One region of the Alteromonas gilva genome, then DNA from elsewhere that is predicted to be linked to it. Evidence: predicted binding sites of a transcription regulator. Region 1 holds the regulator's gene; the other holds the start of a gene.
What was found. The regulator FNR, encoded in region 1, switches genes on or off when oxygen is low (the NO sensors DNR and NnrR bind a similar motif). The targets are predictions, from matches to a motif close to TTGATCTAGATCAA.
Positions count from the first base shown of each region.

Region 2: a site for FNR is predicted at 1,019-1,032, ahead of hemN (oxygen-independent coproporphyrinogen III oxidase). Genes of this name have one in related genera too.

Region 1 is NZ_JAQQXP010000001.1:2,301,800-2,307,116, forward strand. It holds gene OIK42_RS10040 (heavy metal translocating P-type ATPase) at 1-1,867, shown strand, start outside; gene ccoS (cbb3-type cytochrome oxidase assembly protein CcoS) at 1,877-2,101, shown strand; gene OIK42_RS10050 (sulfite exporter TauE/SafE family protein) at 2,094-2,762, shown strand; gene fnr (fumarate/nitrate reduction transcriptional regulator Fnr) at 2,789-3,526, shown strand; gene uspE (universal stress protein UspE) at 3,636-4,553, shown strand; gene ttcA (tRNA 2-thiocytidine(32) synthetase TtcA) at 4,681-5,317, shown strand, end outside.
Region 2 is NZ_JAQQXP010000001.1:1,844,076-1,849,392, forward strand. It holds gene hemN (oxygen-independent coproporphyrinogen III oxidase) at 1-925, opposite strand, end outside; gene OIK42_RS08170 (TonB-dependent receptor) at 1,093-3,678, opposite strand; gene OIK42_RS08175 (hypothetical protein) at 3,830-4,090, opposite strand; gene OIK42_RS08180 (DUF3718 domain-containing protein) at 4,312-4,707, opposite strand; gene OIK42_RS08185 (DUF3718 domain-containing protein) at 5,203-5,317, opposite strand, start outside.

The sequences.
Region 1 (5,317 bases):
CCAGAGTGAACAAAAACAGTTTTTAAAAAAGCTCGGCCTTGCAGGACTGATGACCATGCAGGTAATGATGCTGATGACAGGCTTGTATTTTGATTTGTTTGGCAGTATTGAGCGTGAAACCCGGCAGTATTTTTACTGGGTAGCTCTGGTCCTTACCACACCGGTGGTATTTTACTCGGGCAGTACGTTTTATTTAGGCGCCATCAAAGCCATCTCGGCGCGCACTGTCAACATGGACGTACCGGTTACCATCGCCGTGTTCGGCACTTATATTGCGGGTTTAAAAGCCACCTTACTGCAAAGTGGCGAGGTGTACTTTGAATCTATTTGCATGTTTATTTTTTTGCTGTTGCTAAGTCGCTACCTGGAACACCGCTCAAGACACCGCGCTACCCAGATTTCAGCCAATATGATGCAGTACATCCCTGTTACCGCCCAGCGTCTGGACGCGGATGGCAATATTACCGCCTGTTTGGCCAAGCATCTGCTGCCAGGCGACAAAGTGGTGGTAAAACCCGGTGATACCATCCCCATCGACGGACGCATAATTGAAGGCAGTTCGGCCATCGATGAAGCCATGCTTACCGGCGAGTTCGAACCCGTGATAAAACAGGTGGGCGCAACGGTCTATGGCGGTACGGTGAATCAAAAAAGTACCCTTATCGTCGAAGTTCATCAACAACTCAAGTATGCCCTGGTTAATCAAATCATCCGCTTGCAATCAACGGCGATGGCAAACAAGCCCAAGGCGGCACAATTAGCCGATACGTTCTCACGGTATTTTGTTGTTGCTGTATTGTTCATCAGCGCTGCGACCTATACCTACTGGTACTGGCAAGGTAATGACGAGGCATTCTGGATTGCCATTGCGGTGTTGGTGGCTACCTGCCCTTGTGCACTGGGGCTCGCCACGCCATCAGCACTCACCTGTGCAATGGCCAGGCTCAATAAGCAAGGCGTATTACTCAAACGGGCCGATGCACTCGAACAGTTAACCACTATCAGTACTATCGCGCTGGACAAAACCGGTACACTCACCGAGGGTAAGTTCAGCATCGTACAAAGCTGGTATTTAACCGGGCAGGATCCCGCCCATTTGTTTGCTGTCGCTGCAAGCCTGGAGGCGCGTTCCGAGCACCCAATTGGCAAGGCATTTTCATGTAATAATCTGCTGACTGTGAGCGATTTTGCGGTCAATATCGGTGGCGGTATCAGCGGTACGGTCAGCAATAAGCAATGGCATCTTGGTTCGGCAGCATTTACCGGCACAGATGCGCAAACAGTGCCTATAACGGCGAATGTATTCTTAACCTGCGAGGGTCAGTGTTTAGCAGCGTTTGAGGTGGCAGACGGTCTCAAACCGGATACCGCCGCCACGCTGGCATTGCTCAACCAATACAAACTAATTCTGCTAAGCGGTGATACGCAGCGAAATGTCGATTCGCTGGCGGCCCATCTGCCCCTGACAACGGCGACTGGTAGCTTAACGCCCGAGCAAAAGTATCGTGCCGTGCAGCAATTGCAAGCCGCGGGAGAGCAGGTCATGATGCTGGGCGACGGCATTAACGACGCGCCTGTATTAGCCAGCGCCGATGTCTCGGTAGCGGTAGGTAATGCCAATGATGTAGCCCGTAATGCCGCTGATGTAGTGTTGCTAAGCGACTCCTTGTCTGCCGTACCCGCCCTGCTTGATATCGCTGCGCGTACCCGCAACAAAATACGTCAAAACATGCTCTGGGCAATCGGCTATAACCTGTTGATCCTGCCCTTTGCAGTATCTGGCCTGCTTTTACCCTGGATGGCCGTGATCGGCATGTCATTAAGTAGTATCATTGTGGTTTCTAACTCAACGCGATTACTCAAATAAGGTAGCGATGTGAGTATAATTTACGTATTGATCCCACTGGCAATAATTCTTGTGGCGGTGGCGTTAGGTATCTTCTTCTGGGCCGTTCGCTCTAACCAGTTTGACGATCTGGAGCGCCAGGGATACAGCATATTGTTCGACGATGATTTACCCGAAGAGCAGCGTCGCAAAGCCACATCAAGTGAGTCATCATCGACCAAAAAAACGGATTCCACAGCGTCACATAATGAATGATTTTGGCTATATCTCGGCGTTTTTAGTGGGCCTTGCAGGCTCTCTTCATTGTGTTGGTATGTGCGGCGGTATCGCCGGCGCTTTGCGCGCTGCAATCCCCAGCCATAATGCCACGCTGCCTTATATACTCAGTTATAATTTCGGTCGTATAACCAGCTATGCTATTGCTGGCTTTCTCACCGGGGCTTTGGGGCAAATTGCCCAGGCCTCAGTAAAAAACGGTTTGGCGGTGTTTCAAATACTAAGCGCCGTAATGCTACTGGCTATGGGGCTTTACTTAGCGCAGTGGTGGCGGGGTTTAGCGCGTATAGAGCGGCTCGGTCAGGGGATATGGAAACGTATTCGCCCACTGTCGAAACGTTTTATTCCGTTTAAAAGTCCGTTATCGGCTTATCCATATGGTTTTATCTGGGGCTGGCTGCCCTGTGGCTTAGTGTACTCAACCTTAACCTGGGCGATGGTATCAGGTGACGCGCTGCAAGGCGCGCTAACGATGGCCGCATTTGGTTTGGGCACCTTACCGGCGTTGATATCGGTGAGTATTGGCGCGGGTTGGTTAATGACACTGTTGCAACAACACAATACTCGTATAATGGTCGCATCAGGCCTTATACTTTATGCACTTTTCTTGATTTATCGAACACTAGATAGTATTAATTGAGCCAGGCTCAAAAGGGAACGTTTGTTATGACAAAAGGCTCGGAATTTTCTATTCATTGCCAGAGTTGCAGTTTTAGCCATTTATGTTTGCCTGTTTCACTGAACAAAACAGAAATGGATTCGTTGGATGATATTATTGAGCGCAAAAAGCCGCTGCATAAAAATGATAAGCTGGTAAAAGCTGGCGATAGCTTTCGTTCTTTATACGCTGTCAGAGCGGGCTCATTTAAATCATTTGTCACCAGTAAAGACGGCGAAGAACAAATCATTGGGTTTCATTTCCCGGGTGATATCATAGGTTTTGATGCCCTGCGGGAAAACACCCATCAAAGTTACACTCAGGCGCTGGAAACCGCTATGGTGTGCGAGCTGCCCTACGAAACACTGGATCAAATGTCGGTGCAATTGCCGAAGTTACGTCATCAGATTATGAGTTTCATGAGCGCTGAAATTAAGCATGATCATGATCTCATGATGTTACTCAATAAGCGCACAGCCGAAGAACGCCTGATTTACTTTTTAGCGCACTTGTCAAAACGCTTCGAAGAGCGCGGTTTTTCGCCCAAACAGTTTAATCTGAGTATGACGCGTAACGAAATAGGCAATTACCTGGGTTTAACGGTTGAAACAATATCCAGGTTACTCACCCGCTTCCAAAAAGAGAGCATTATCGAAGTCAACGGTAAACTCATTACCATTATCGACTTTGACGCCATGGATAAAAAGCTTCATAGCATGGATATTCCCTCTACTACAGTCAGCTGATCATGCTGACTGTTTTTTACGCCTGATATTGATCTTACGCAAACCAGAAACTGGAGAAACAGCGAAACCCGACATAAACTCATAATGTACCTTCACAAGGAGCGTCATTATGATTGAATATACCCGTATCCTGGCCATCGTTGAGCCAGAACGCGATACTCAACCTGCTATATCGCGAGCGTTAGAACTTGCTGCAAGAACCGGTGCATCCATTACCGCGTTTATGACTATCTACGACTTCTCCTACGAAATGACCACCATGTTATCCGGTGAAGAGCGTGAGGCTATGCGCCAGGCTGTGGTTAAAGAACGAACCGAATGGCTGGCCGCTCAGCTTGCCCCTTACAAGGCCGCTATTGAGGTAGCCGTTGAATGGAACAACCGCCCCTATGAAGCCATCATAAAGTACGTCATGGCGAAAGACATGGATATCGTTGTAAAGGCAACCCGTTCTCACGACAGCTTGCGCTCAGTCATTTTTACCCCTACTGACTGGCATCTGATCCGCAAATGCCCTACCCCTGTGCTACTGGTAAAAGAGCACGACTGGCCGCAGGATGGCAAAATCATTGCCGCGGTTAACGTCGGCACCGAAGATCGGGAGCATGCAAAGCTCAACGATCGCCTGACAACTATCGCTCAGGATTACGCGACCCTTTTGAGTGGCCATGTTCACCTGGCGAATTGTTTTCCCGGCACACCGCTTAACATCGCCATAGAAGTACCGGAGTTTGACCCTGACGCTTACAATGCATCGGTTAAAAATCACCATCTGGAAGAAATGGAACATCACAGCAAACGATTTTCGATACCTCTGGATAATTGCCATGTGAAAGAAGGACTGCCAGAAAGAGTCATTCCGCAAATTGCCAGGGATCTGGACGCCGAGCTGGTAATTATTGGCACCGTAGGCCGGGTTGGTTTATCTGCGGCGTTAATCGGCAATACCGCCGAACACGTTATAGACGAACTCAATTGTGATGTACTGGCAGTGAAGCCAGAAGGTTTTGAAAGCCCTATCAGCTAAAAAGCATGACCAGCGGCAGTTATCCGTTGCAGGCGCGTCTTTTTTCGGTTCTTTTCTTTACTGAGGATGACGCCTGCTATGCCCTTCACGTATAATGCCGCCATTGTAATACGGGTCAGCAACTATCATGAGTTTACAGGTTAACAGCGCTTCTGCCGCCACAAAATCAAAACAAAAATACAGTTTTAACAAGCTACAGAAACGCTTGCGCCGCAATGTGGGCAAAGCCATCGAAGATTTTGCCATGATCGAAGACGGCGACAAGGTAATGGTGTGTTTGTCAGGCGGTAAAGACAGCTATACCATGCTTGATGTATTGATGTACCTGCAACGCATCGCGCCAATCAGTTTTGAAATCGTAGCGGTAAACCTCGATCAAAAACAGCCCGGTTTTCCCGAACACATTTTACCCGGGTATTTAGATAGTCTGTCCGTTGATTACAAAATCGTAGAGGAAGACACCTACTCGATTGTTAAAGATAAAATCCCCGAGGGCAAAACAACCTGTTCGCTTTGTTCGCGGTTACGTCGCGGCATTTTGTACCGCACCGCCACAGAGCTCGGCGCTACCAAAATAGCCTTGGGCCATCATCGTGACGACATGTTAGAAACCCTGTTTTTGAATATGTTTCATGGCGGAAAGCTCAAATCCATGCCACCGAAACTGGTCAGTGACGATGGTAAACATGTGGTGATTCGGCCTCTGGCTTACTGTAATGAAGCCGACATCGAAAAATACGCCTCAGCGGTTGAATTTCCTATTA
Region 2 (5,317 bases), 460 kb from region 1:
AGTTACGATGTAATACGCCGTCGCGCTGAGCCACAGCCAGTTCATCATTGGCTTTCGCGAAATGGTCCATACCAATTAACTGATAACCCACTTGCTGCAGACTTTGCATCGCGTTTTTCATCAGCGTCAGCTTGGTTTGCGGAGAGGGCAGCCATGCATCTTTTATTTTGCGCTGGGCGGCAAAACGCGCTGGCAGGTGCGCATAACTGAATAACGACACGCGCTCTGGATCCATGGCTTTTACCGCAGCCAGGGTAGTATTAAAAGTCTCGGCAGTTTGATGTGGCAAGCCGTAAATCAGATCGAGGTTAACCGATTCAAAGCCAACGCAGCGGGCGTAAGTGATTAAATCGGCAATGTGCTGGGTGCTTTGTAAACGGTTAATGGCTTGTTGCACCTTGTAGTCAATATCCTGAACGCCAATACTCAGACGGCGGTAGCCGATGTCTGCCAGGGCTGACAGGTAGGTGTTGTCGACCCGCCGCGGATCGATCTCGATGCTGCACTGGGCCTCATCAGCAAACTGAAATGCCGTGCGCAACAGGGTCATAAGCCGTTGGTGCTGGGCGGCGCTCAAAAAGCTCGGTGAACCGCCACCCAGATGTAACTGTTGAACGCGACAATGGCTGAATGCGGCGGCGCGCAGGGTTATTTCTTTCGCCAGATAGTCCAGGTAGCGATCCGCTTTTTCCTCATGACGGGTAACAATTTTATTGCAGCCACAGTAGTAGCACAAACTGTGGCAAAAGGGGATGTGCACATACAGCGACAACTCATCATTGGGGCTATTTCGGGCAGCAGTGATGAGGTGGGTGTCATTGACACTGTCATTAAATTCAAGCGCGGTTGGGTACGAGGTATAACGTGGCCCGTTAAGATTGTATTTACTGATAAGTGCTGGATCAAAAAAGTCGGTGGTTTGCATGGCCTGGTATCGCTGTTGTTAATAACTAAAAGCCAACGGGAGTAGTGGGCTTTTCAATGACAAACAGCATACAGAAACAGTAAAAAAGTAACTTTGATCTCGTTCAATAAAAAGGCGGCCAGGCCGCCTTTTAAGTGAAGAGGTTGAACGTCTATTCAGGTGAACAGTCAGAATTGTTTTCTGAGTGTTATGCCAAAAGTGCGGGGCATGCCGGGGTAGGCCATAATTTTGCCGGTTTGTACCGGTACATCAAAGCCATTCTTAGCCACATAGCGGGTGTCGAAAACGTTTTTGCTCCATACAATCACCTGACTGTCCCACTGTGGCAGTTCCCACAGCCAGCTGGCATTGACCAGTTCAAAACTGCCGACATGTTTATACGGATCGTTGGTGTCATCCATAAACAAATCACCGGTATACATGTAGTCTACACGCACAGTGGTAGGTAAAGAGCCTATGTCGAGGTAATGCTCAAGGCCCAGCGTGTACCGGCTTTCGGGTTCAAAGCCAATGCGATCTCCGGCGCGGGAGCAAAACGGGTCGTCGGGATGTTGCCGGCCGGGATCGTCAACCCCGGTGTGCCAGGTATAAGCTACCCAGCAGCTACCATTGTCGAAGTCGTCAAACCTGGCCAGTAAGCGCGCGTAATTAAAGGTTATTTGTGTAGAGGCCAGCGGAAACCAGGTGACATCAAGCTCCAGACCTTTGGTGCCGATACTGCCGGCATTTTGCAGGTTAAATCCCGTGCCGGTAAAGGTCGACGCCTGAAAATCGTCGATATCCGTATGGTGTATAGCAAGGTTCACCCGCAGATTGTGTTGCGGAACTTCCTGTTTGATACCCACTTCCCAGGCCGTTGAGGTTTCAGCCCTAAATACCGGGTCGAAGGCGCTACTGATACGGTCGGTATTGATACCACCTGATTTATAGCCGTTTGCCCAGGAGGCGTATATCAGCTGATTGTCATTGGGTTGGTAGCTGAGCTTAACGGTTCCACTGAGGTTGTTTTCTGACAGCGACTCGTTAAGCGGCGGGCGCGGCAGGACCGATGCGGTGTTTAAAAAGTAAAATCCCCAGCCAGGCTGTTGAAACGGGGCAATTGCAGCCAGTGAGGCACTGTCGGGCATCTGTCCACTGCTCAATGCTGCGCCAATACTGGCCAGAGCTGCTCCTGCTGCCAGAGGATCCGGAGGCGGCGGTAAGCCATTAAAGCCGGGGCCGGTTTCCTGAAAATTTCCTGTGAGTTCTTTATCTTCGGTGGTCCAGCGTAAGCCGGTGGTGAGCGTGAAGTGGGGCGCAAACTGCCAGTCGGTTTGCGCAAAGAGCGCGTAGCTGTCCTGTGTTTGATCTGCACTATGAGGAAACTGTGTTGCGCCGGGGGTCGCCGCTGCGGTAGGCGCTATTAAACCGCCTGACAGCGCACTTAACGTATCCAGGCCCTGGGTCAGTGGCGCAAGTTGTGCCGTGCTGGCGGCAAAAAATACCGGGAAGTCCTCGCCGATATGATTGGTAAAATCCAAATCCAGCCCCTGGTGAAAATAGAACGCTCCCACTATGGCGGTCAGATCGTCAGTATTATAATGTAAACGAAGTTCCTGGGTGAATGCCTGTTGTGAGGCATCGTTGGTGGTTGACAGCAACTCAACGTCGGCAAAGTCGGTATCAGATTGGTCTGAACTGTCGAAATAGCGCAGCGCAGTGAGCGAAACCAGCGACAGCGTGTTGCTGAGTGCCCAGTCAATTTCAGCCGATAACCCCCTGTCCTGCATTTTTGAGCGCGGCGGGGTGCTCAGTGCAGTGGTGAAATCATAAAACTGCTGTTGGGTAAAAACGGTACCGTTTAGCAAAGGTGAGGTGAGTATTGCATCAGTGCCGAACTTGCCGGCTATCTCATTGGCTTCGAGGTTGTCCTGCCAGGTGAGCGCAGCGCAGCAGCGCTCGTCCAGCTCAGCATAATCGGCAATCACCCTGACCGATAGCTTTTCTGCCGGCTGATACAATGCCTGTAATCTGACTCCCGAGCGGTCGCGGTTGTTGAGTGGTTTGCCAGGGTGGCTCAAATCATCCACCCAACCGTCGCGTTGCGAGCTGAACCCACTGATCCGAAAGGCCAGAATGTCATCGATGACAGTGATCGATTTGGCGCCGCTAAGGTTCAGCGTATTAAAGTTACCCCCGGTGAGCTGTAAAAAGCCGCTGCCGTCAAAATCTGGTTTTATTGTGTTGATTACAACCGCGCCGGAAGGCGTGTTCTTACCAAATAAACTGCCCTGGGGACCTCGTAATATCTGCACTGATTCAAGATCGACCAGATCATTGATAACTGAATTTTGGCGGGCACGATAAACGCCGTCTACGTATAAACCTACTGATGACTCAAAACCAAAGTTTTGCGAGGATGTGCCTACACCGCGTATCGCAAAAGCACTATTGGTTGCCGTTTGGCTTTGAAAGGCTGAGAGTGTCGGGACGCTTCGTTCGACGTCAAATAAATCAAAACTGGCTTTTTCTGCAAGCATTTGGCCCGTCAGCGCTGTAACGGCTACCGGCACTTCCTGCAGGTTTTCAGTACGCTTTTGCGCGGTAACTTCGATAACTTCGAGTTTATTGCCGGCAGCGGTTTGATTAAGTGTAGCGGTTTCATTGGATACAGCGGTTTGACTGAGTGCAGAGGTGCTGCTCAGTGATAAAGCGAAAAGTAAAAACGATTTTTTTAGCCAGTAAAACTTACTCAGGGCGCAGTCTGTGTGCATGTACAATCCGGATATGCGTCGCAAAAAAGGCATAGTGTAGTGCCAATTGCCGCTAAACGATAGACAGACCGGTTAATTAATAGAGTAAAAATCAATTAGCTTTTCATCATAATGTGAAACACGTTTGCAACACTTTGTGTTTCACCACCTGTTAACGTGCGTTTTCAGATAACCACATCGTTTGCGACTGGCGAGCCGGTGCTTTCAGGTTTTTTGTGGGTTGGCTGCTGTGAGTAACATGCTTACCGAGTAACTGTTCAATGGGCAAACGGCTATTGTCGGTGCGTAGTTTTTTAATCAGCTTGATGGTAGTGTGCGTTCTTGCTTGTCCATCGGTTTGGTTTTTTGCCAGTGCCGGACCAGCAGCAACAGATAATATCAGCAGGGCGGTTGAAACTAATTTAGTTGTCATCGTTAACTCGCATTATTGGTTTGGGGTCCAGTGAGTCTTATTTAACCTCAGACTGCTGGTGCAGACCATGGCCGCTGTCATACATAGGTATGTTAATTAATAACAATCGGTGTGTTAGTATGAATATTAAATGGATTGCCTAAGCTGTCTGAGCTAAAAAGGCGCTTTTCAGCGCCTTCTCCGGATATCCCTCACTACTGACAGGGAGCATCAGTTTGTACTTATAAGCGGGCCAGCAATGCTTTTGACACCTGGTGGTCCTGCAAGCTGTTTTCGGCAATCCAGCTTTGTAACGTTTTACCGTCTGTTTCAGGTGCGCCCAAGTCACTGCTTGGCATCTGTTTTACTAACAATGTGCCTACTTCAATGGCGTTATTGGTAATTGCTGTCTTAATCAGGCTCTGGCCACTGCAGGTGATGCCTGAGTAATAGTCTCGCAATTTTAACGAATAGTCAGCTTGAATATCACGCATTTTTTTGCGCAGTTCGCCTTTATCGTCAGCAGCAACGATAGTACAAATATTGGCAAGAGACTCTTCAACACCGGCTATAGCAGTGGTGTTGATGCCCAAAGTAACAGTTAGCAGCAGAGCAGCGGTCTTAGTAAATTTTAACATGGCTTGAATTCCAAAAAAGAGTAATGAGCTAAAGTGTGTTTCGATTGCTCGATGGCGCGCATTAAACACTGTATTGTTGAATAACTGAACAACTAAGGTGATACGTAGGTATGGTTATTTATACTATTTTTAAGTTGTTGATTTTAATTATAAAAAATGTTGACTTCAACTTTTGAGCGACACGCTAAAGACTGTGGTTTACGCGTGACAATTTAGTCGGGTGGTGATACTACAAGGGCTAAATCATATTCATGACAATGTTGATGATAGAGTGGGTGAGCAGTCAGCATAGCGGCAGATGCAACAGTCATACTACGGTGATTGGTAGCAGGCTGGTAATTGATATAAAGTAGACTTGCGGTGTGACAGGGGCTGTTAAAAATAGCCAAAAGGAAAAAAGACGCCTTGCGGCGTCTTCTTAACGCAGGGAACTGCTAAGTCCCTGCAACCATGTTGAATGAGTACATGGCGAACATGAATCCGGGTCGAGTCCGATTATAAGCGGCTCTGTAATTCTTGTGCTACAGCGTGGTCCTGGTGACCGTTTTCGTTGATCCAGGCTTGCAGCGTTTTGCCGTCAGTTTCTGGCGCGCTTAAGTCGCTGCTAGGC